DNA from 3 places in the Bradyrhizobium sp. WSM1253 genome. Region 2 is predicted to be linked to each of the others. Evidence: predicted binding sites of a transcription regulator. Region 2 holds the regulator's gene; each other region holds the start of a gene.

Region 1 (7,864 bases), 3.1 Mb from region 2:
ATCGCGGACTGCCGCGATGATCACCAATTACCTCCGCACCGGTCGCCATCTTGCGCGACGAACCCGAAGCGAAAGGCTGCGCACTCGCGATCGAGGAACATTCTACACCTCGACGGCGAGTTTCGTGGAAGCCGCGCTCGTGATCGACGGAAACGGCGGATTCAATCGCAAGCCGGTGTTCGATGATCCAATTAATCCAATTAAGAAGGCGCGCGTTGCCGGGGGCACGTGACGTCGTAGCGTCCGCGTTGCGGCACGCTCAGATACATTCATCACCCGCGCCGCCAGACTAGAGTTCGAAACCCATTCGCGCATTCTCAGCTCAGCCACTCTCAGCGACAGCTCTCTCGTTAAATCCAATTTTAACGTATCGCACGATAGCCTGGCGCTGAGGCCGATTGCTTTGATTCGCATTGGCGCTCGTTTCCCCGCGGCGGAGTTTTTTTGGGAAGCAACTCGTCAGACCATCTGGTCGGACGCGCCTCAAACCTCGTGCGAGAAGCAGGGAAAATGCCGCCACATCCAAACATCAAAATTCAATTGCCTGCATATTTTTTCGGGACGACCTCGCAGGTCGTGGTAGCGCCCACAATTCGACCTGCGCGCGGCCGCCCTGATCAAGCATCGATGGTCTGATCTAAGCGAATTGCTCGGCCACTCCAGCAACTGTGGCGTTCGACAATCTGCAGCAGCGCATCTCAGTGACGGGTGAGAGCCCAAGCCTGCAATATCAGTCAGGAGATGGAACATGCCTATCTTGCTTCTGGACGGCGAAGATCCGGTCGATTTTGAGCGCATCGTTGAAGAGCTGACAAGTAAATACGTGCCGTGCGGGGTGGATCAAGAGGACTGTGTGCTGACAATGGCAAAGTGTCTCTGGCGCAAGCAGCGCTACCAGCGTTTTCTCTGCGTTCGCATAACGGGCGCGCGGTTCAATCCGCGGCACGAAGGGTATGACCGCTTTCATGCGCTGTCGGCCTTTCTCCAGCTGCTCGCCAAGATCACGACCGAGGATGAGCTAGAGCGGGCGCTTCACTTGATCGACGCTCCTAGCGCGCATCACCTCAGAGACCGCTGCCCGAGAGCGAAGTTCAAGACCGCCAAAGGCCGGAGCAAGGCAATTCGGGCTGAATTGCTGGCCATGCTTGCGACGGGAGCCCTGGGGCTAAGTGCACCTTGCGAGGAACTTCGGATCATGATGGCGGGTGCGGTTCTCACAGATGATGTCCTCGCTCGCGAGCTTGACCTCGAACGTGAATGTGATGCGATGTTCGATCGGGCGCTCGATCGATTGATTAAATTGAAGGCCGCCGAACGGAGCATCACTCTGGAAGAGCGGAGCCGCTTCCATCGGGCGAAGGCTCCACGAGCCCGTGCAAAGTAACTCAACATTTTGTGCTTTGGGGAGCAACGATGACACGACGGGCTCGCGAAACAAACTTTGAAATCTCTGGAGCGCCGCTGCGGCGCGATGAGTTCGACAGGAACCATCGCCAGATCAAGGCCGCCATCAGGCCGCGCGATCGCGTTGAAGACATGTACGCCGAAGATCTCACCGATGGCAGCCTGCAGATGCCAAGGTTGCGCCGAGCGGCGTCCCATTTCCTCGCGACGCGCCAGCGGGAGGTACTCTATGCGCAGCTTGTGCAGCACCAGCCCGCGATGTGCGACGCCGATCACGTGACCCTGGTGGAGCGCTGGTCACGTGGGGAGCCGGACGCCAAGGCCGAAGTTGCTGTCATCCTCCAGCAAGCCGGCCTGACCGAATTCGACATTGAATCTGAAGCGGTGCTCAATTCCTTGCCGACCTTGATCCAGCTCGAGCAATTGCAAGCACCGAAGGCCGCGCGCCGCGACAAGGCGCTGTTGGCCATCGCGTTACATCGCCGGATGCAGGCGCAGGATCAAGTGCTTCGGCTGGCACGGGACAATAATTGTAACACAGGAACCCTCGAAGGTTCGAGTTTGGAGCAGCCGCCAAGTGATGACCAGTGAACGTCAACGCGCCGCCAATCGCGCCAATGCGAAACTCAGCACCGGCCCGAGATCCCCGTCGGGAAAGGCGCGCGCGAGCCGGAATGCACGCCGCCATGGCCTCGCCGCGCAAGTGGCGCTCGATGCTGATCGGCTCGCGCGCGCCGAGCAACTCGCCCGGGCGATCATGGAGGCAACCTTCGGCCGGATCGATTTGCTGCAAGCGCGATCGATCGCGCAGGCCGAACTTGCGGTCAGGCGAGGGCGTGCGGTGGCCAATGCACTGCTGGCTCAACTGTGCGCAACCGCGTGCGGCTCTGATCCAGCTTCAGGCCCGGTGGCGTCAGGGCGAGGAGACGCCTGTGCCGGTCTTGTTCACGACCTCAAAATGGTCGAGCGCTATCTGCGGCGTGCGCAGGCACGGCGCGACAGGTTGCTGCGACGTCGTCTCTCCGACGCAAGCCGGTAGGGGGCTGTGCAATGCCGCCCCGCTGGACGCGGGCCAAGACCGCGCAAGTCGGCCGAGGCGGTTGGTCACGCGGAACAGGCCCAGTGATCGGCGTCCGGACCGGTTTTCATGCCGATCGGTTCGCGCCAATGCGCGCGTGCGCGCAATGCCACGGCCGCCGCGCCTTGTTCAGCCGCTGCACGAGGTCCTGCACCGCCGCGCGCTTGGTGGCGATGGCGCTGTCGGAGGCGACGATAAAGGTGATGGTCGGCGTCAGGCCCCCGGGTGTTTGTGCGCTCCGGCATCAGGAGGGGAGCTCGAAATGCGCAGAACGAACCCAATTAACGTGAAGGATTACAACGTAGTCTTGTTCGTTGCCAACGCCGAGATGTTAGAGCTGAGGCCGGTTTGGCGCAGCCACGGCGGCGACCGCTTCGAGCCGCGACCTTGGGGCTTCGATATTGAACAGGCAGGTTCGCCGGTCTGGACGGAAGGGCGTTCGCGAATGGCAAAATGCCAAGGCTGTGTCAACTGCGGACAGCGGATCTCACTGTCCATTCGTCGCGGTTGTGCAAGTGTGGCGGGAGCGAAGAAGTGTAGGCCATTGAAATGGTTGAAATAATGTCGGCCTGACGACAAACGTCGTGCCGAAGCTAATATCGCCCTCCGATACCTGCATTTGGCGCGGCGCATCGGGAGGAAGTTGTAATTGCATTCCAAAGTCGCTTATCAAATTAGCCGTACGTCAGGATTGCCGATGTTAGGCAGTTGGCAATTCAAACCAAGTGGTGCTTCCGATGCTACGCGATCCCAGAATGTCCGATGACCGTGTGGATCAATGGCTCGCATTTGCGCGCCAGTTTTTGCGGGCTCTCGCAGTTCGCAAGAGGAAGCAATTCGATCGGAGGGTGCCGATCGGAGACCTTCTCACCGAGCGCGACGATAACGCCGCAGCGTATGGGTTCGGCGAGGGCACCACGATGTACGACAACGCGCTCGTTCTGGGGTCTGTCAAGGTCGGACGAAATACCTGGATTGGACCAGGATGTATCCTGGATGGCTCGGGGGGAGATTTGCAGATAGGGGACTGGTGCTCCATCTCCGCTGGCGTCCAGATCTACACACATAACACCGTAAATCGTTCTATTTCGCTCGGCAGGGACCCGATCGATTACGCACCCACCTGGATCGGCAATGGAGTATATGTCGGCCCTAATTCCGTGATCCAAATGGGTGTAACGATCGGCGACCGCGCGATCATAGGTGCAAATTCACTGGTCAACAGGGATATTCCTACAGGTGCCAAGGCGTTTGGCTGTCCTGCGCGCCTTCAGCAGCCCTCAACGTCGAAATAAATGCAATCCGCGGCCGGCCCAAGTTTCCATTTTCGCCGCAACTCCGGTCGCCGCCGATTTAATGGCAAGTATCAACGAGCAAGCTGAGGAATAAATTACTGCATTAACAAATTTAAGTTGCTCTTTCGCTAGTTTGACGTACCATTTAATTGAGGGCTGGCTGTTGCAGGATGATCCCCATGACCCATCTTGATACCGACGGCGAAGATCGTCGTGAGTTCTTGAAGAGCTGCGGAAAATTTGCCGCCGTCACCCCTCCTGCCATGACGCTGTTGCTGTCCACCTCTCTTACTTCAGCCGCGATAGCCAGTTCAGGCGGTCATATTGTGCACGGCAACAATGGCTACGGCAACGGCGGCGGTGACGGCAGTCCGAACAATAAAGAGGATCGCGATCGCTAGATGTTGCTGTGGACAGCCGCGCCATAGCGGTGTCTACGGCGTCGCGACCGTCGCGGGGCTCAACCGGTGCGGCGGCGCTTGCGGCTGGATGAACGGTTGATCAACAAATCGTCCAGCTTCTTGCCGGCTCGGAGCTGCGCCTTCAACCAGCGGGGTTGCTTGCCACGACCGGACCAGGTCTCGGACGGGTTTTTCGGATTTTGATACTTCGGCAGCACTGGCGGGTAGGGGCGGCGCGCACGTTCGCCGTTGGGGGCCCCGGAAGTTCCCTCGATCCTGCGAAGCCGCTCTTCGAGCTTGGCTTTTTCCGCAATCATTCTCCGACTAAGAACAGTCGTCACTTCATCGTAAAGCCGCCACAGCTCGGCTGTGGCCGCGGATGCCCACTCGTCGTTCCCCATGGAAGCCGTCCCCACTACTTCCGATTTGAAATAGGAGGGGGGCTTATCAGGTCGAAGCCCCGTCGGGCAAGCCTGATCGGCCTGCCCACAGAACTCTAGTGTGCAGTGCGGTACTTCTTGGGGCTACCAGCCGGGCCTGTGCCTTCGACCGGCCGGTCGCCTCCCAGCCGGTCTCCGCCGGCGGACCCTTCGCATCGGGCCGAGCAAGCGCTGCTCGGCCATCGACACACGACTACGTAAATTCTGCAATTCAGTGAATTGAACGATCAGAGATTCATGCGTTTGCCGCAAAACAGCCGAAGAATACATGTGACCACCTACTCATTACCAGCGATGACCCGTGACCGCAGATTGAAGTTTGCCGGGTTAACGAAAATGTCGGCCGAACTTTGCTGACCAGGTTTTCATCGGTGCCCCTGCCGAAGCAGCCGTTATCGTTCGAGACGTCTGATTAATGGTTAGAAAATTTCCACTCCTCATATTGATGTTGGATGAATAGTCTTACTTTTTGAGCCTCCTCCGTGTTATGGGTCGAGGCTTTTCAGCCGCCTCGCTCCGGTCAAGTTTGTCGAATGTTAGATTTGAATCATGAATGTGACTATATATCGTTCGTAATAAGTGGTCGGTGATGAGCTTGATGGCGGTTAACCAATCCTGACAAGGCAGCCACATACTGGACCGCCAGATCTGCGGGAGAGTTTTGCAGATCATGGCCAGCCGAGAAGGCGCTGTTTTGTAGATGAATCGGCTGCTTCGGATTTTCCGTGGAGGACCGCAATCCTACGGTGCTGCATGCATTCTCAAAGCGAGTTACAGTGGTGTGGCCATCATGCGTTGCCGATACGCGCCGCGACGAATCGACAGTGCGGCGTTTTGGCAGAACGGATTGGTTGTGCTTCCCGCGCGTCTTGAGGTGAATGCAGGAATAAAAACTGCCGCGCGGGGTATCAGGGATAGGCAGGGGAAGCATGCGCCGCATCAGAGTCGTCATCGCGGATCGGCACCCGATCGTCTTGCAGGGAATCAGCAGCGTCCTTGCGGCGCAGCGTGATTTTGCGATCGTGGCCGCCTGCGGCGATACTGCAAGCTGCATTGGGGCCATCCGACTTCTGGTGCCCGATATTGCACTGGTCGATATTGCAATGCCCAGTATCAGTCGACCGGACATTCTGGCTATCGCAAACACCGCTGGCCAAGGTACCCGGGTCATTTTCTTCGCTGAAAAGGCCGGCGATCAAAGGTTGCAGACGCTGGCCGCGGGCCGCGCCTGCCTCGTCCTCACGAGGGATGCTGAGCCGGAGATGCTGGTCGCGACCCTGAGGAAGGTTGCGGAACGCCAGGGACCGGCATCGCGGTCGCCGTGCACAGGTGGCGAGGTCCGTGGGGAGTCTCACACCGGCGAGGAAAAGGCTCCGACGCAGCTGACCGACCGGGAGCGGCAGATCATGAGACTTGTATCGGAGGGGCTATCGAACAAGGAGATTGGGCGTTTCCTGAGCATTACCGATGGTACGATCAAAGTCCACCTTCACCACATCTTCCAGAAGCTCGATATCAGCAATCGAACAGTTCTCGCGGCATTTGCAATTTCGCAAAACGGGAAACATGCGGCCGCACGTGAACTCGCCTCTTCCGGCCTACTACAGCAGGATTCGGCGGTTCGAAACGACGAGGACGTTAAGCGAAGCAATGTCCTTCCGGAAGGTACGCGTTAGCTGGACACCGCATCATGCTGGGCGGTGAGCATCGGTTGCGGCGCGCAGATGCTCGGCCATGTTTCGGCAGGCTCCTTCGGCCTCAGCCAATGTTCGGAAGGGCGACCCGCTGATCTTGATCGCGCCATTGTTCTCGTAGAGTGGTCGCCAACTCGCCAGGTATCCGGAGCGTCCGTGAAAGCCTGGACCGGTAGGGCTCTCCAGGCTGATCACAAACGAGAAGCCATCGCCGCTCGCGCTCCAGATCTCCATGTTTTCGATGGGCCGGTGAAATTGCAGTGGCGTGGCAATCATCCGTCGTGCGGCGCCCTTAATCAAGCGAATCAGATATATGCATATTAAATATTAGTTTGACACTCCAGATTGGGGTTTCCCGGCGCCGGGGCGAGCAAGCCCGAGGCCATGGAAATGCTGGCAATCTGCTGGCGGCGCACGCTTCGTAATCTCCATCTTTCAAACAAAATTCTGGTTGAAAGTCTATTTAATATATAATAGGAATAAAGCAAATTTAAATCAAGGGGAGCGCATCGTGAGCCAAAGTGGCAATGAAGATGACGACCGGCGGGCGTTCCTAAAAACCTGCGGAAGATTCGCGGCCGTGACACCCCCCGTCATGACGCTGCTGCTGTCGACCTCGCTGACCTCGACGGCCATCGCGCGTTCAGGCGGACAGAACGGAGCAACGCATGGCGACGACAGGGGCCAGTCGTTCCTCGACAACGACCGCCCGTCCTCTGCAGCGTCGGGGTCCTCTGGCGGCGGGGCACCTGGAGGCGGTGGCGGACCTGGGGGGCGGCGTGGAGGGGCATCTGCTGCTGGAGGGCCATCCGGCAGTGGCGGCGGATCCGGCGGAGCGGCCGGTGGCAAAGGACCTTTCGCGACGGGAGGGAACTCCGGAGATCCGACCGCATATGGAGGGGTCGATTGTGCAGATGAAGAAGACGACGAGCGGAGGCACAAGCCCGAGTGCGAGCGAGCCGCCACTCGACTTTCGAGCGCAACCCGCTCCGAGCATTAACAACGGTTCGACCCGCTGTTGTTGCATGCTGAGCAGCCTGGCCCAATGGAGCGTGCCGCGCCTGGGCACATGAGTACTCTATTAACGCGCCGCCGCATCGTTATCGGCAACGCAGCATCCGAATGTTAGTCGCGTTTTTCTCTGATTGCATATTTTTTTGCCCACCATCGAAGCTGGCGGAATTCTCGCGGACATATTGCCAGGAGACCTCACATGAAAATCTGCGCTCGAGTGGACAACCCCGCTGCTGTTCTTCGCCAGCGTCTCGAAGCGCTTGCCTCCCAACTCGCGGAACTTGAGAGTCTCAGGGACCGAGTGGATCGAGAAGAGAACCATCAGCGCGAGCTGCGCCGGTCGGGCTATCTCGGACGGCGCGCGAGCTCAGAGCGCCACCCTGCAACGTCGCAGATTTAAAGCTTATGCCTGCTCCGCCTGGTCGCAACCCATCAAATTATTCAGCGAGAGTCCGAAAGCGAACGGATGGTTCGAATTTAATCGATCATATTTGGCTCGGCGGGGGGCGAGCGGTTCATCCGCAGCAGCATCCCGTCA
Region 2 (7,864 bases):
TTGGCCTGGAGCGGGGCGCTGCTCATCACCCTGACCGTTCTTGCCCTTAATATTGGCGCGCGCATCCTTGGCGCCGAGAGGACCGCAAAATGAGTGATCTTTCCGTATCGATGAGCGCGGCCGGTGGGCTGCCCCACGCGCCGGTGCTGCCGGAGGCGCCCCCGAAGGTGACCGTGCGCAACCTGAACTTCTATTACGGCGAGCACCACGCGCTGAAGAACATCAACCTGACGCTGGGCGCCAATCGCGTCACGGCGTTCATCGGTCCGTCGGGCTGCGGCAAGTCGACCCTGCTGCGCATCTTCAACCGGATGTACGACCTCTATCCCGGCCAGCGCGCCACTGGTCAGCTGATGCTCGACCAGACCAACATCCTCGACGGCAAGCTGGACCTCAATTTGCTGCGCGCCCGCGTCGGCATGGTGTTCCAGAAGCCGACGCCGTTCCCGATGACGATCTACGAGAACATCGCGTTCGGCATCCGCCTGTATGAGAAGATCTCGAAGTCCGAAATGGACGGCCGCGTCGAGAAGGCGCTGCGCGGCGGCGCGCTGTGGAACGAGGTCAAGGACAAGCTCAACGCCTCCGGCCTGTCGCTCTCCGGCGGCCAGCAGCAGCGCCTCTGCATCGCCCGCACCGTCGCGGTGCGGCCCGAGGTGATCCTGTTCGACGAACCCTGTTCGGCGCTCGACCCGATCTCGACCGCCAAGGTCGAGGAGCTGATCCAGGAGCTGTCCGAGGATTACACGATCGCGATCGTCACCCACAACATGCAGCAGGCGGCGCGCGTCTCCGACAAGACCGCCTTCATGTATCTCGGCGAGCTGATCGAGTTCGACGACACCAGCAAGATCTTCACGTCGCCGACCGACCGGCGCACGCAGGATTACATCACCGGCCGGTTCGGCTGAGGAGACGCGACATGGCTTCCGAACATACCGCAAAGGCTTTCGACACCGACCTCCAGGAACTCACCCGCCTGGTCGCCGAGATGGGCGGCATCGCCGAGCGCATGATCGTCGAGTCCGTCGACGCGCTGATCCGCCGCGACGTCCCGCTCGGCCAGCGCGTCGTCGCCATCGACACCGAGCTCGACGCGCTGCAGAAGCGCATCGAGGAGCGTGCGGTGCTCACCATCGCCCGCCGCCAGCCGATGGCGGTCGATCTGCGCGAGATCGTCGGCGCCATGCGCGTCGCGACCGATCTCGAGCGCATCGGCGACCTCGCCAAGAACATGGGCAAGCGCGTCGCGGCGCTGGAGACGGACTTCCATCCGCTCAAGCTGTTCCGCGGCCTCGAGCACATGACCGACCTCGTGCAGCAGCAGGTCAAGTCGGTGCTGGACGCCTATGCCGCGCATGATTTGCCGGCGGCGATGGCGGTGTGGAAGGGCGACGAGGAAGTCGACGCCATCTGCACCTCGCTGTTCCGCGAGCTCCTCACCTACATGATGGAGGATCCGCGCAACATCTCGTTCTGTATTCACCTGATGTTCTGCGCCAAGAACATTGAGCGGATCGGCGACCACGCCACCAACATCGCCGAGACCGTGTTCTACATGATCGAGGGCCAGGCGATCACCGACAAGCGGCCGAAGGGCGACATGACGACCTTCGCCAACACGGTACCGAACACCTGAAGACTTAAGGGAGCGACGACCCGATGGGCGCACGCATTATGGTGGTTGAGGACGAGGAAGCCCTGACCGAGCTTCTCCGCTACAACCTCGAAGGCGACGGCTATGACGTCGAGACGGTGATGCGCGGCGACGACGCCGACACCCGCCTCAAGGAGCACATCCCCGATCTGATCGTGCTCGACTGGATGCTGCCGGGCCTGTCAGGCATCGAACTGTGCCGCCGGCTTCGCACCCGTCCCGAGACCAAGCAGCTCCCGATCATCATGCTCACCGCGCGCGGCGAGGAGAGCGAGCGGGTGCGGGGTCTTGCGACCGGCGCCGACGATTACATCGTCAAGCCGTTCTCGGTGCCGGAGCTGCTGGCGCGCGTGAAGGGCCTGCTGCGGCGCGCGAGCCCCGAGCGGCTCGCCACCGTGCTTGCTTTTGGCGACATCGAGCTCGACCGCGACAAGCGCCGCGTGGCGCGCTCAGGCCGGCCGATCGATCTCGGTCCGACCGAATATCGCCTGCTGGAGTTCTTCCTGGAGCACCCGGGCCGGGTGTTCTCGCGCGAGCAACTGCTCGACAGCGTCTGGGGCCGCGACATCTATATCGACGAGCGTACCGTCGACGTGCATATCGGCCGCCTGCGCAAGCTGCTCAATCTCGGCCGCGAGCAAGACCCGATCCGCACCGTCCGCGGCGCCGGCTACGCGCTGGATGATCGGTTTGCGAAGGCGGAGCAGGTGTAGGGTTGCAGGCTTGTTTGTTGGCGAGCTGTCCCTGCATTCTCCGATGTCGTCCCGGACAAGCGAGCGCTGATCCGGGACCCATAACCACAGGGAGTGGTTTGGCGAAGACTCCGAGTTACCCCTTTCGCACGACTACTGCGTGCTCGGAGTATGGGTCCTGGCTTTCGCCAGGACGACACTGAAATTATTGAACTGTCTTTGCGCGACGACTTGCCGTGATTACCGCGGACCCGGCTTCACCGGTGCGCGGCGCCGATCCGACGCCGGCTGGTACGCAACACGCGAGTGCTGGGCGCAATAGGGCAGGCCGGACAGCGCCCGTCCACCGCAGAAGAAGAAGTCCGGGCTCGAGGGATCGCCGACCGGCCAGTGGCAGGTCGCCTCGTTCAATTCGAGCAGCGACAGCCGCTGGCTCATCGGCACCACGTTGTCGTAGGTGACCGGATCCGGCTCAGCCTCGACCTCGAAGGCCTGCGCCAGCGCGGTGTTGCCGCGCGAGATCGGGCGGCTCACCCGCATCATGTGCTGCGCGGGGCGCGCCTTGCGCGGCCGGGGCGCTGCCGATGATGGGCTCTTGGCGCGGCCCGAAAGACCGAGCCTGTGCACTTTGCCGATCACGGCATTGCGGGTCACATTGCCGAGCTCCGCCGCGATCTGGCTGGCCGAAAGTCCGGCCTCCCAGAGCTTTTTCAGCTGCTCGACGCGATCATCGGACCAGGTCAAAACCGTCATTGCACCCTTTCCCTCGCTGCGCGCCAGCCATCCTGGGGCCTCGCAGCGAATGCCTAAGCCTTCAAAAACCCGTGCCGCCAGAATCCCTTAAGGCTCGCCGGGCGCGTCTTGAACGCCCGAACGTTTACGCCGGTACATAAGGACTTAAAGATCAGAACCACTGCACGAGATGTCGTATCTGACAATCCAAACGCTACAATATGGCGTGACTCCCGCGCAAGAGTCCGCCGACTCGCTTCCACATGTTCCGTGGCTAAATCCCGCAAAATCGGCACCGCAAGACTACGGATTCAGCGTTTCGCGAGGCTTTCCGGGCGGCATTGACACCCGTTTCACCAGGCCTAAGATAGTCGCACGTGCCGCCCTCAAGAGGCGGCACGTTTCGTTTTCCGGGCCGGTCGATGGTGCGTTGCGTAATGCACGCTTACACCGTCCGCAACATTCAAGTGACCGTCATGACTAACAGCGCAGCGCCGCATTTGCTCCCCGTTTTCGCCAGGTCCGACCTCGGTTTCGAGCGTGGCGAAGGCTGCTGGCTGATCGCGACCAATGGCGAGCGCTATCTCGATTTCACCTCCGGGGTGGCGGTGAATGCGCTCGGCCATGCCCATCCGGCGCTGGTCGCGGCGTTGCAGGAACAGGCCACGAAGCTCTGGCACATGTCGAACCTGTTCCAGAGCCCGGACGGCGAAAAGCTTGCCGCGCGCCTGTGCAATGAAAGTTTCGCGGACTTCGTGTTCTTCTGCAATTCCGGCGCCGAAGCGCTGGAATGCGTGATCAAGGTCGTGCGCCGCTATCACGCCGCGAAGGGCCATCCAGACCGCTATCGCATGATCACCTTCGAAGGCGCCTTCCATGGCCGCACGCTGGCGACGCTGGCCGCGACGGGTTCGGCAAAATATCTCGAAGGTTTCGGCCCACCCATGGAGGGCTTCGACCAGGTTGCGCATGGCGATCTCGAGGCAGTGAAAAAGGCGATCGGTCCGCAGACCGCCGGCATCCTGATCGAGCCGATCCAGGGCGAGGGCGGTGTGCGTTCGGCAACGCCTGCCTTCCTGAGGGCGTTGCGCCAGCTCTGCGACGAGCGCGGCCTGTTGCTCGCCTTCGACGAGGTGCAGACCGGCATGGGCCGCACCGGCGATCTGTTCGCATACCGCCGCCTTGGCGTCGAACCTGACGTGATGTCGCTGGCCAAGGCGCTCGGCGGCGGCTTCCCGATCGGCGCCTGCCTTGCGACCGCGGAAGCGGCGTCCGGCATGACGCCGGGCTCGCACGGCTCGACCTTCGGCGGCAATCCGCTCGCGATCGCGGCGGCGAACGCCGTGCTCGACGTCATGCTCAAGCCCGGCTTCTTCGACCACGTGCAGAGGATGTCGCTGCTGCTCAAGCAGAAGCTCGCTTCCGTGATCGACCGTCATGGCGATGTCGTCAGCGAAGTGCGCGGCGAGGGCCTCCTGATCGGCATCAAGGCCGTGGTGCCTTCCGGCGATCTCGTTGCCGCCTTGCGCGCAGAAAAGCTGCTCACCGTCGGTGCCGGCGACAATGTCGTGCGTTTCCTGCCGCCTTTGATCGTCACCGAAGCCGAGATCGAGGACAGCGTCGGGCGGCTCGAGCGCGCCTGCACGGCGTTGTCCGGCAACAAGCGGGCGGCAAGCTGATGAGCACGTCGCCCGATAAAACGCCCAAGAAAACACCGAAGCACTTCCTCGATATCAACGAGCTGCCGCTGTCGGAGCTCAAGCGCATGCTGGCCGCGTCCTCCGCGATGAAGGCGAAGCAGAAGGCGCATCAGCCGGTCAGGCCGCTCGAAGGCAAGACGCTGGCGATGATCTTCGAGCGCCCCTCGACGCGGACGCGGGTGTCTTTCGATGTCGCCATGCGCCAGCTCGGCGGCGAGCCGATCATGCTCACCGGCGCCGAGATGCAGCTCGGCCGCGGCGAAACCATCGCCGACACCGCGCGGGTGCTGTCGCGCTATGTCGACGCCATCATGATCCGCATCCTCAATCACGATGCGCTGCTGGAGCTTGCGGCGAACGCCACCGTGCCCGTTATCAACGGCCTGACGCGGCGCTCGCATCCCTGCCAGGTCATGGCCGACCTGATGACCTACGAGGAACATCGCGGCCCGATCGAGGGCAAGACGGTGGCCTGGACCGGCGACGACAACAACGTGCTGGCGTCCTGGGCGCACGCCGCCGAGCGCTTCAAGTTCCAGCTCAATGTCGCGACGCCTCCGGAGCTCGCGCCGAAAAAAGCGATGCGCGACTTCATCAAGGCGACCGGCGCGCCGATCATGCTCGGCACGGATGCCGAAGCCGCCGTGAAGGGCGCCGATTGTGTCGTGACCGACACCTGGGTGTCGATGGGCGACAAGGAAGGCGAGCACCGCCATAACGTGCTCAAGCCCTATCAGGTCAATGCCCAGCTGATGTCGCTGGCCAAGCCCGATGCGCTGTTCATGCACTGCCTGCCCGCCCATCGCGGCGAGGAGGTCACCGACGAGGTGATCGACGGTCCCCAATCCGTCGTGTTCGACGAGGCCGAAAACCGCCTGCACGCGCAGAAGGGCATTCTGGCCTGGTGCTTCGACGCGGTGAAGTAACGCGGGCCGGTGAAGTAGCTTTGGATCGTCGTCCTGGCTTTCGCCAGGACGACACCGAGTTTGCCGTGCTTGCGTACGATCCGTTCTGCATTCCGGATGCAGCCGCCCCCCTTCCAATTCCGCCTTCCGACCCCAAATAAAGCGCCATGGTTTCCCAATCCCCTGACATGAAAACCGGGCCCGAAGGCCCGGTTCGCGCGCCATCCGCGGTTCCCATCGATGACGCCGTGCTGCCCTACGAGGTCGACGCGCTCGACGTGCGCGGTCGCCTGGTGCGGCTTGGTCCGGCGCTCGACGAGATCCTGACCAAGCACGATTATCCGGCGCCGGTCGGCAAGCTGCTCGGCGAGGCCATCGTGCTGACCACGCTGCTCGGCTCGTCGCTGAAGTTCGAAGGCCGCTTCATCCTCCAGGCCCAGACCGACGGTCCTGTGTCGTTCCTGGTCGTGGACTATCAGGCGCCGGATCGCCTGCGCGCCTATGCGCGCTATGATGCCGCGCGCCTCGGCGAAGTCCAGGATTCCGGCAAGACTTCCGGCGCGCTGCTGGGCCACGGTCATCTGGCCATGACCATCGACCAGGGCCCCGACATGAGCCGCTACCAGGGCCTGGTCGCGCTCGACGGCGGCAGCCTGGAAGACGCCGCTCATGAATATTTCCTGCGCTCCGAGCAGATCCCGACGCGCGTGCGCCTTGCCGTCGGCGAGGAGTGGCGTTCGAATGACGGCGGCAAGCATCGCTGGCGTGCCGGCGGCATGCTGATGCAGTTCCTGCCGAAGGCGCCCGAGCGCGCGCGGCAGGCCGATCTGCATCCCGGCGATGCGCCCGAGGGCGTCGAGGTCCATGCCGTCGCTGAAGACGATGCCTGGGTCGAGGCGCGCTCGCTGATCGAAACCGTCGAAGACGTCGAGCTGATCGATCCCGAGCTGTCCGGCGAGCGGTTGCTCTACCGTCTCTTCCACGAACGCGGCGTGCGCGTGTTCAATCCGCTGCCCTTGAAGGCGCAATGCTCCTGCTCGCGCGATGCGGTCGCATCGATGCTGAAGAGCTTTTCGTCCGACGACCGTGCCGCAATGGTCAAGGACGACAAGGTCGTCGTGACCTGCGAGTTCTGCAGCTCGGTGTACGAGTTCACACCGGATGAGGCGGGCGTCGAGGACGCGTAGCGCGGTGCCGTAGGGTGGGCAAAGCGAAGCGTGCCCACCATTTCCAGCGCTAGTTCAACACCCGCTTGTTATCCGGGCTGTCCAGCGAGAACGTCGGCACGTCGATCTCGAAGCGTTCGCCGCTTGCGCTGACCATCTGGTAGCGGCCGGTCATGAAGCCCGAGGCGGTCGTGAGCGGCACGCCGGAGGTGTATTCGAAGCGTTCGCCGGGCGCGAGCGTCGGCTGCTCGCCGACGACGCCCTCGCCTTTCACCTCCTGCTGCCGGCCGGTGGCATCGGTGATGATCCAGTGCCGCGTCTTGAGCTGCACGGTCTCATCGCCGGAATTGGTGATGACGATGGTGTAGGCCCAGAAATAACGGGAGCGGTCGGCCGACGACTGCTCCGGAACAAAGTTCGGCTCGACGGTCACTTCGATCTGGCGGGTCACGGCGCGGTACATGATTGCCATCATACCGAAAACCGCCCGGGAACCAAACGCCGGAGGCGGCCTTGGCGACATCGTCCCGCCTGAATTCGCAGGGAAGTACACGTCCAAGTGTAGGTCCAAACGTACTTGCATGTGATCCGGTGGCTTTGCGAGATGACGGCCGGACCGGTACACTCCTTGCCACGTCGCGATTTGCGGAAGGGTTTTTAGGCCCCCGATGACTATTGCCGACCAAGTGACGGGATCGACGATCGCGGGAACCGCTAAACCTGTGGAGGTCAAGTCCGCGGGGGCAAAGCGGCGCGCGGCCGCGCCGGCCATTTCGCTGCCCGCCATCGGGGAGCGCGAGCTCCGGCTCGACCTGTTCCGCGGCCTTGCGCTGTGGCTGATCTTCATCGACCATTTGCCGCCGAGCCTTCTGACCTGGTTCACGATCCGCAATTACGGCTTCAGCGACGCCACCGAGATCTTCATCTTCATCTCCGGCTATACCGCCGCCTTCGTGTACGGTCGGGCGATGCTGGAGTCCGGCATTGTCGTCGCCACCGCGCGCATCCTGCG
Region 3 (7,864 bases), 3.5 Mb from region 2:
CGTTCTGCCCGGAAGAGCGCGGAATTTTCTCCAGCCTCGATGTCCGGGAGAACCTGCTGTTGCCACCGGTGGTGCGTCCCGGCGGATTGCCGCTCGAGCAGATCTTCGATCTGTTTCCGAACCTGAAGGAACGGCTCAACAGCCAGGGAACCAAACTTTCCGGCGGCGAGCAGCAGATGCTCGCGATCGCGCGCATCCTGCGCACCGGTGCGAACTTCCTGATGCTGGACGAGCCGACCGAGGGTCTCGCGCCCGTCATCATCCAGCAGATCGGCCACACCATTGCGCGGCTCAAGAAAGAGGGTTTTACGATCCTCCTGGTCGAGCAGAACTTCCGGTTCGCATCCACCGTCGCCGACCGCTATTACGTGGTCGAGCACGGCAAGATCATTGACGGATTTTCCAATGCGGAGCTTGCCGCCAACATGGACAAGCTCCACACCTATCTCGGCGTCTAGAACTGCCAACAAGAAGATTCATAGGGAAGTAGCATGATGACAAAGTCGATTGCGTCGTTTCTGCTCGGCACGGCGCTGGCCGTGACCGCCACCGGTGCAGCCTTCGCGCAGGACAAGACCGTCAAGATCGGCGCGCTGTCCGATCAGTCCGGGCTCTATGCCGACCTCGGCGGACCGGGCTCGACGCTCGCCGCGCAGATGGCCATTGAAGATTCCGGCCTGGCTGCGAAGGGCTGGAAGATCGACATCATCTCGGGTGATCACCAGAACAAGCCCGACATCGGCACCGCGATCGCGCGGCAATGGTTTGACGTCGACAAGGTCGACGTCATCGTCGACGTGCCGAATTCCGGCGTGGCGCTTGCGGTCAACAACGTCGTCAAGGAAAAGAACGGCGTCTACATCAACTCGGGCGCGGCGACCTCGGATTTGACCAACGCGCAGTGCTCGCCCAACACGGTGCACTGGACCTACGACACCTACATGCTGGCCCACACCACCGGCCAGGCGCTGGTGAAGGCTGGCGGCGACACCTGGTTCTTTCTGACCGCGGACTACGCCTTTGGCGCGGCGCTGGAGCGCGACACCACCGCTGTCGTTACGGCCAATGGCGGCAAGGTGGTCGGCGGCGTCAAGCACCCGCTGAACACGCCGGACTTCTCGTCCTTCCTGCTCCAGGCGCAGGCCTCCAAGGCCAAGATCATCGGCCTTGCCAATGCGGGCGGCGACACCACCAACACGATCAAGCAGGCGGCCGAGTTCGGCATCGTCAAGGGCGGCCAGAAGCTCGCGGCGCTGCTGCTGTTCCTGACTGACGTCAAGGCGATCGGGCTCGAGACCGCTCAAGGCCTCAACTTCACCGAGACCTTCTACTGGGACATGAACGACCAGACCCGGGCGTTCTCCAAGCGCTTCGCCGAGAAGATGAAGAACAACGCACCGCCGACCATGGTGCAGGCCGGCGTCTATGCGGGCGTGCGTCACTATTTCAAGGCACTGGAAGCGCTCGGCGGCAACCCGCACGACGGCGCCAAGGTCGTCGAGAAGATGAAGTCGATGCCGACGGAAGACGATCTGTTCGGCAAGGGCGAGATCCAGCCCAACGGTCGCACCATCCACAATGCCTATCTGTTCGAGGTGAAGAAGCCCTCCGAGTCCAAGGGACCGTGGGACTTCTACAAGCTGGTCGGCACGGTGCCGGGCGACCAGGCCTTCACGCCGCTGTCCGAGAGCAAGTGCGCGCTCTTGAAGAAGTAAGATAACCGCCCGCAGGCCATCAGGCCTGCGGGCGACTTTCAGGGAACGCCGAAGGGACCGGGTGCGGGATCGATGCAGGCTCTTTACGCTCAGCTACTGGTGGGACTGATCAACGGCTCGTTCTACGCGCTGCTCAGTCTCGGGCTTGCCGTGATCTTCGGCATGCTCAACATCATCAATTTCGCCCATGGCGCGCTCTACATGATGGGCGCGTTCGTCGCCTACTTCCTGCTGAACATCGGCGGCATCAACTACTGGTGGGCGTTACTGCTTGCCCCGATCATCGTCGGCATCTTCGGCATGATCCTGGAACGGACCATGCTGCAATGGCTGACGGGGCTCGATCATCTCTACGGCCTGCTCCTGACCTTCGGCATTGCGCTGATCGTGCAGGGCGTGTTCCAGAACTATTTCGGCTCCTCCGGCATGCCTTACGCCATTCCGGACCAGCTCAAGGGCGGCATGAATCTCGGCTTCATGTTCCTGCCCATCTATCGCGGCTGGGTCGTCATCTTCTCGCTGATCGTGTGTGTTGCGACCTGGTTCCTGATCGAGAAGACGCGGCTCGGCGCCTATTTGCGTGCCGCGACTGAAAACCCGACGCTGGTGCGCGCTTTCGGCGTCAACGTGCCGCGCATGATCACGCTGACCTATGGTTTGGGTGTCGGCCTGGCCGCGCTTGCTGGCGTGCTCTCGGCGCCGATCAACCAGGTGCGGCCGCTGATGGGCGCCGACCTGATCATCGTGGTGTTCGCGGTGGTCGTGATCGGCGGCATGGGATCGATCATGGGCTCCATCATCACCGGCTTTGCGCTCGGTGTGATCGAGGGCATGACCAAATATTTCTACCCCGAGGCCTCCAACACCGTCGTGTTCGTGCTGATGGTGCTGGTGCTCTTGGTGAAGCCAACGGGATTGACGGGAAGGGCGGCCTGATATGACAGCCTTGACGGACGACACGCTGCCGGTAACCCCGCGCGCGATCCGCGACGAGATGATCGTGTTCGTGGTGATGGCGCTGCTGCTGGCTTCGGTGCCATTCACGGGAGTCTACCCGTTCTTCGTGATGCAGGCACTGTGCTTCGCGCTGCTCGCCTGCGCCTTCAACCTGCTGATCGGCTATGGCGGTTTGCTGTCCTTCGGTCATGCGATGTTCTTAGGCACGGCCGGCTATTGCAGCGCGCATGCTCTGAAGGTCTGGGCGCTGCCGCCGGAGCTCGGCATCCTCGTCGGCGTCGCCGGTGCCTTCGTGCTCTCGCTCATCACGGGCTATATCTCGATCCGGCGCCAGGGCATCTATTTCTCGATGATCACGCTGGCGCTGTCGCAGCTTCTGTACTTCATCTACCTCCAGGCGCCGTTCACCCATGGCGAAGACGGCATCCAGGGCATCCCGCAAGGACGCATGTTCGGCGTGTTCGATCTGACCAAGCCGACCGTGCTCTATTACGTGGTTCTGGTCGGCTTCCTCGCCGGCTTCCTGCTGATCTTCCGCATCATCAACTCGCCCTTCGGCGAAGTCCTCAAGGCGATCCGCGAGAACGAGCCGCGCGCGATCTCGCTGGGTTACCGCACCGATCAGTACAAGTTCCTGGCTTTCGTCCTGTCGGGCACGCTGGCCGGCTTTGCCGGTGCGCTGAAAGTCTTCGTGGCGCAGAACGCCTCGCTCACCGACGTGCACTGGTCAATGTCGGGCGAAGTCGTGCTGATGACGCTGGTCGGTGGTCTAGGAACCGTGTTCGGTCCCGTGGTCGGTGCCTTCGTGATCATCGCCATGCAGCAATATCTGGCGGGGTTCGGGCAGTGGGTGACCGTGATCCAGGGCTCGATCTTCGTGATCTGCGTGCTCACCTTCCGCCGTGGTGTCATCGGCGAAATCGCGCATTACTTCCGCCGGTCGCTGTAAGTCATTGATCTAATGGAAGATGTGTTGACTCGCGAAAGCGGTGGATGATCCGGCTCCACGGGCGTGAGGTGGCACGCGCGTGGATCGAAAATGGTCTATGACAGTTTCATGACGGCCCCCTTTGGCCAGGCCATTATCCAACCGGTAGTTTCTCTCCCATGATGCGATTGTTTCGCTCTTTCCTGCCCAAGGAAGAACGGTTCTTCGACCTGTTCGACCGCCACGCCCAGACCGTGATCCAGGGTTCGATCGCGCTCCAGAGCATGCTCAACGGGGGCGAGGAGACGCCGGTCTATTGCCAGCGCGTCAACCAGTTCGAGAACGATGCGGACAATATCACCCGTGAGGTGCTGACGGCGGTGCGTCGCACCTTCATCACCCCGTTCGACCGCGGCGACATCAAGAACCTGATCACCTCGATGGACGACGCCATCGACCAGATGCAGCAGACCGCCAAGGCCGTGATGCTGTTCGAGGTCCGCAGCTTCGAGCCGCCGATGCGGGAGATCGGCGGGCTACTGATCGAATGCGCCAATCTGGTCGGCCGTGCGCTGCCGTTGATGCAGAAGATCGGTCAGAACGTGGCCATGCTGACTGCGATCACCGAAGAGCTGGGCAAGCTGGAAGGCCGCGTCGACGATCTCCATGATATCGGGCTGAAGGAACTTTTCCTCAAGCATCGCGACGGCAACGCGATGGATTTCATCGTCGGCGCGGAAATCTACGACCATCTCGAGAAAGTCGCCGATCGCTTCGACGACGTCGCGAACGAGATCAACAGCATCGTCATCGAGCAAGTTTAGGGCAGGGGCCACGCCGTGGATGTTGCGTTGGGTCTTCCCGTCCTGGTCGGATTGATCGCCGTCGCGCTGCTGTTCGACTTCCTGAACGGCCTGCACGACGCCGCCAATTCGATTGCGACCATCGTCTCGACCCGCGTGCTGCGGCCGCAATACGCGGTGTTCTGGGCCGCGTTCTTCAATTTCGTTGCCTTCATGGTGTTCGGGCTCCACGTCGCCCAGACCATCGGCACCGGCATCATCGATCCCGCGATCGTGGATGCTCAGGTGATCTTCGCCGCGCTCGTCGGCGCCATCGTCTGGAACCTGGTGACATGGGCGCTCGGCATCCCGTCGTCCTCGTCTCATGCATTGATCGGCGGCTTGTTTGGTGCCGGTGTGGCCAAAGCCGGCCTTTCGGCGGCGGTCTGGAGCGGATTGTCCAAGACGGTGATCGCCATCGTGCTGTCTCCGCTGGTCGGCTTCCTGCTCGCGATGGTGCTGGTCGCGATCGTCTCCTGGGCCTCGGTACGCTCCACGCCCTTTGCCGTCGATCGCGCCTTCCGCATCCTGCAATTCGCCTCCGCCTCGCTCTATTCGCTCGGCCATGGGGGCAACGACGCGCAGAAGACCATGGGCATCATCGCCGTGCTGCTCTATTCGCAGGGCCAGCTCGGCGGCGAATTCTTCGTCCCCTTCTGGGTGGTGCTCTCGTGCCAGGCCGCGATGGCGATGGGGACGCTGATGGGCGGCTGGCGCATCGTTCGCACTATGGGCCTGCGCATCACCAAGTTGACCCCGATGCAGGGCTTTTGCGCCGAGACCGGCGGTGCCGCGACCCTGTTCATGGCGACCTTCCTCGGCGTTCCCGTCTCGACCACCCACACCATCACCGGGGCCATTGTCGGCGTCGGCGCCGCCCGCCGCCTCTCGGCGGTGCGCTGGAACGTCGCCAGCTCGATCGTCTATGCCTGGGTGATCACCATGCCGGCCTCGGCCATCGTAGCCGCGCTCTCCTGGTGGGCGGTCAAGCTCTTCGTCAAGTAACCAGCTTCAGCCCGACGATCCCGGCGACGATCAGCCCGATGCTGGCGAGGCGGAACGCGGTGGCCGGCTCGCCGAACAGGATGATGCCGAGCGTCGCGGTACCGACCGCGCCGATGCCGGTCCAGACTGCATAAGCGGTTCCAATCGGCAGCGATTTGAGGGCGAGCCCGAGCAGGAGGATGCTGCCGGCCATGGCGCCGAGCGTGAGGACCGACGGAACGAGCTTGCTGAACCCCTCGGTGTATTTGAGGCCGATCGCCCAGGAGACCTCCAGCAGACCGGCGACGAACAGGATGCTCCAGGCCATGACGACCCTCCATTCAAGGCAGGGTCGTCCCCGCGACTGGCGTGCCGATAGGAAGGGAAGGCCGTCCCTCCCAAACAAGCCCGATATGGGGCTGGCCGGAAGGCTCCGCAATCACCAGATGAGGCTTGATCAGGCTCATTTTCCCTGCCAAACGCTGCCGCAATGTCCGACATCGCCACCACAGCCGAATCGACGGCCCGTTCCTCGCTTGCCGCTGAAGTGTCGCGGCGGCGTACCTTTGCGATCATCTCGCATCCGGACGCCGGCAAGACCACGCTGACCGAAAAGCTGCTGCTGTTCGGTGGCGCCATCAATCTGGCCGGCCAGGTCAAGGCCAAGGGCGAGCGCCGCAACACGCGTTCGGACTGGATGAAGATCGAGCGCGAGCGCGGCATCTCGGTCGTGACCTCGGTCATGACCTTCGAGTTCGAGGGCCTCGTTTTCAATCTGCTGGACACGCCGGGCCACGAGGACTTTTCGGAAGACACCTATCGCACGCTCACGGCGGTCGATTCCGCCGTCATGGTGATCGACGCCGCCAAGGGCATCGAGGCGCGCACCCGAAAGCTGTTCGAGGTGTGTCGTCTCCGGGACATCCCGATCATCACCTTCATCAACAAGATGGACCGCGAGAGCCGCGACGTCTTCGAGCTCCTGGACGAGATCGAGAAGACGCTGGCGCTCGATACCACGCCAATGACCTGGCCTGTCGGCCGCGGCCGCGAGTTCCTCGGCACCTATGACGTCGTCAATGGCGGCGTGCGCCTGCTCGAAGGCGGCGGTGCCAAGACCGGCGCGGCGCAGCAGATCGAGATCGCCGAGCTCGCCAAGCTCAACGCCAATCTCGACGTGTCAGCGGTCAAGGACGAACTCGAGCTCGTCACCGCGGCTTCAAAGCCGTTCGAGCTCGAAGCGTTTCGCGAGGGCCATCTGACGCCGGTCTATTTCGGCAGCGCGCTACGCAATTTCGGCGTCGGCGACCTGCTGCAAGGCCTCGGCAAGTTCGCGCCCGAGCCGCGCGCGCAGGAGAGCGACCAGCGCAAGGTCGAAGCCACCGACCCGCGCATGAGCGCCTTCGTGTTCAAGATCCAGGCCAACATGGATCCCAACCATCGCGACCGTATCGCCTTCGCCCGCCTCTGCTCCGGCAAGCTCAGCCGCGGCATGAAGGCGAAGCTCGTGCGCACCGGCAAGAGCATGCCGCTGTCGAGCCCGCAATTCTTCTTCGCGCAGGACCGTTCGGTTGCGGACGAGGCTTATGCCGGCGATGTCGTCGGCATTCCCAATCACGGCACGCTGCGCATCGGCGATACGCTGACCGACGGTGAGGATTTCAACTTCGTCGGCGTGCCGAGCTTTGCGCCGGAAATCGTCCGCCGCGTACGTCTCACCGATGCGATGAAAGCGAAGAAGCTGAAGGAAGCGCTTCAGCAGATGTCGGAAGAGGGCGTGGTGCAGGTGTTCCGTCCCCGCGACGGTGCGCCCGCGTTGGTCGGCGTCGTCGGCGCGCTCCAGCTCGACGTGCTCAAGGCGCGGCTGGATGCGGAATATTCCCTGCCGGTCGAGTTCGAGGTCAGCGAGTTCCAGCTCGCGCGCTGGGTCTCTTCGGACGACCGCAAGAAGCTCGACACCTTCATCGCCGCCAACACCTCCAGCATCGCCGACGATGTCGACGGCGATCCCGTCTATCTGGCGCGGAACGAGTTCTATCTCGGCTACACCAGGGAACGGGCCGAAGGCATCGCGTTCACCAACGTCAAGGACGTCAAGAAGAAGGGGTAGGGGCGTTCCGTCCGCTCCTCACCCTCCGCTGCCATGCCCCGCGAAAGCGGGGCATCCAGTACGCCGCAGCCTCTCGGCTCAATCACAATCGCCTCTGGGATACTGGGTCGTCCGGTCAAGCCGGACGACGACACCGCGTGTACGCGCGAGCATGTGAACGCTTGCAGGCTTGACGGCTTCTCCGGCGATGCCACGTTCTGGTCATGTGGCGCGGCATCCTTGTTTTCTTCCTGCTGGCGATCTCGACGATCGCCGCGGACGCGCGGCCCAGGCAAATCAACCCAATTCCGTTTTCGCACGAGCCGTGCAGCGTCCTCGACGGCAGGCC

What was found. Region 2 encodes PhoB, which activates phosphate uptake and scavenging genes when phosphate is short. Its sites were predicted from a motif close to TGTCATNNANCTGTCAT; they were not measured.
Region 1: the regulator PhoB is predicted to act here: its motif matches at 3,044-3,060, upstream of BRA1253DRAFT_RS07730 (DapH/DapD/GlmU-related protein).
Region 3: the regulator PhoB is predicted to act here: its motif matches at 3,719-3,735, upstream of BRA1253DRAFT_RS05780 (DUF47 domain-containing protein).

What each region holds. Positions count from the first base shown of each region.
Region 1 is NZ_JH600073.1:1,206,798-1,214,661, reverse strand. Features, by position in the region: gene BRA1253DRAFT_RS07750 (hypothetical protein) at 17-232, shown strand; gene BRA1253DRAFT_RS07745 (hypothetical protein) at 749-1,384, shown strand; gene BRA1253DRAFT_RS07740 (hypothetical protein) at 1,414-1,995, shown strand; gene BRA1253DRAFT_RS40430 (hypothetical protein) at 1,985-2,443, shown strand; partial or broken gene BRA1253DRAFT_RS45090 (aliphatic sulfonates ABC transporter substrate-binding protein) at 2,553-2,702, opposite strand; gene BRA1253DRAFT_RS07730 (DapH/DapD/GlmU-related protein) at 3,238-3,777, shown strand; gene BRA1253DRAFT_RS07725 (hypothetical protein) at 3,948-4,178, shown strand; gene BRA1253DRAFT_RS07720 (H-NS family nucleoid-associated regulatory protein) at 4,238-4,579, opposite strand; gene BRA1253DRAFT_RS07715 (response regulator transcription factor) at 5,548-6,294, shown strand; gene BRA1253DRAFT_RS07710 (hypothetical protein) at 6,307-6,588, opposite strand; partial or broken gene BRA1253DRAFT_RS46145 (hypothetical protein) at 6,821-7,099, shown strand.
Region 2 is NZ_JH600073.1:4,261,360-4,269,223, reverse strand. Features, by position in the region: gene pstA (phosphate ABC transporter permease PstA) at 1-93, shown strand, start outside; gene pstB (phosphate ABC transporter ATP-binding protein PstB) at 90-911, shown strand; gene phoU (phosphate signaling complex protein PhoU) at 923-1,639, shown strand; gene phoB (phosphate regulon transcriptional regulator PhoB) at 1,663-2,370, shown strand; gene BRA1253DRAFT_RS21735 (GcrA family cell cycle regulator) at 2,590-3,102, opposite strand; gene BRA1253DRAFT_RS21730 (aspartate aminotransferase family protein) at 3,558-4,760, shown strand; gene argF (ornithine carbamoyltransferase) at 4,760-5,707, shown strand; gene BRA1253DRAFT_RS21720 (Hsp33 family molecular chaperone) at 5,854-6,873, shown strand; gene apaG (Co2+/Mg2+ efflux protein ApaG) at 6,923-7,327, opposite strand; gene BRA1253DRAFT_RS21710 (OpgC domain-containing protein) at 7,521-7,864, shown strand, end outside.
Region 3 is NZ_JH600073.1:808,347-816,210, reverse strand. Features, by position in the region: gene BRA1253DRAFT_RS05800 (ABC transporter ATP-binding protein) at 1-458, shown strand, start outside; gene BRA1253DRAFT_RS05795 (ABC transporter substrate-binding protein) at 492-1,715, shown strand; gene BRA1253DRAFT_RS05790 (branched-chain amino acid ABC transporter permease) at 1,788-2,651, shown strand; gene BRA1253DRAFT_RS05785 (branched-chain amino acid ABC transporter permease) at 2,653-3,621, shown strand; gene BRA1253DRAFT_RS05780 (DUF47 domain-containing protein) at 3,780-4,424, shown strand; gene BRA1253DRAFT_RS05775 (inorganic phosphate transporter) at 4,440-5,447, shown strand; gene sugE (quaternary ammonium compound efflux SMR transporter SugE) at 5,440-5,754, opposite strand; gene BRA1253DRAFT_RS05765 (peptide chain release factor 3) at 5,917-7,536, shown strand; gene BRA1253DRAFT_RS05760 (hypothetical protein) at 7,740-7,864, shown strand, end outside.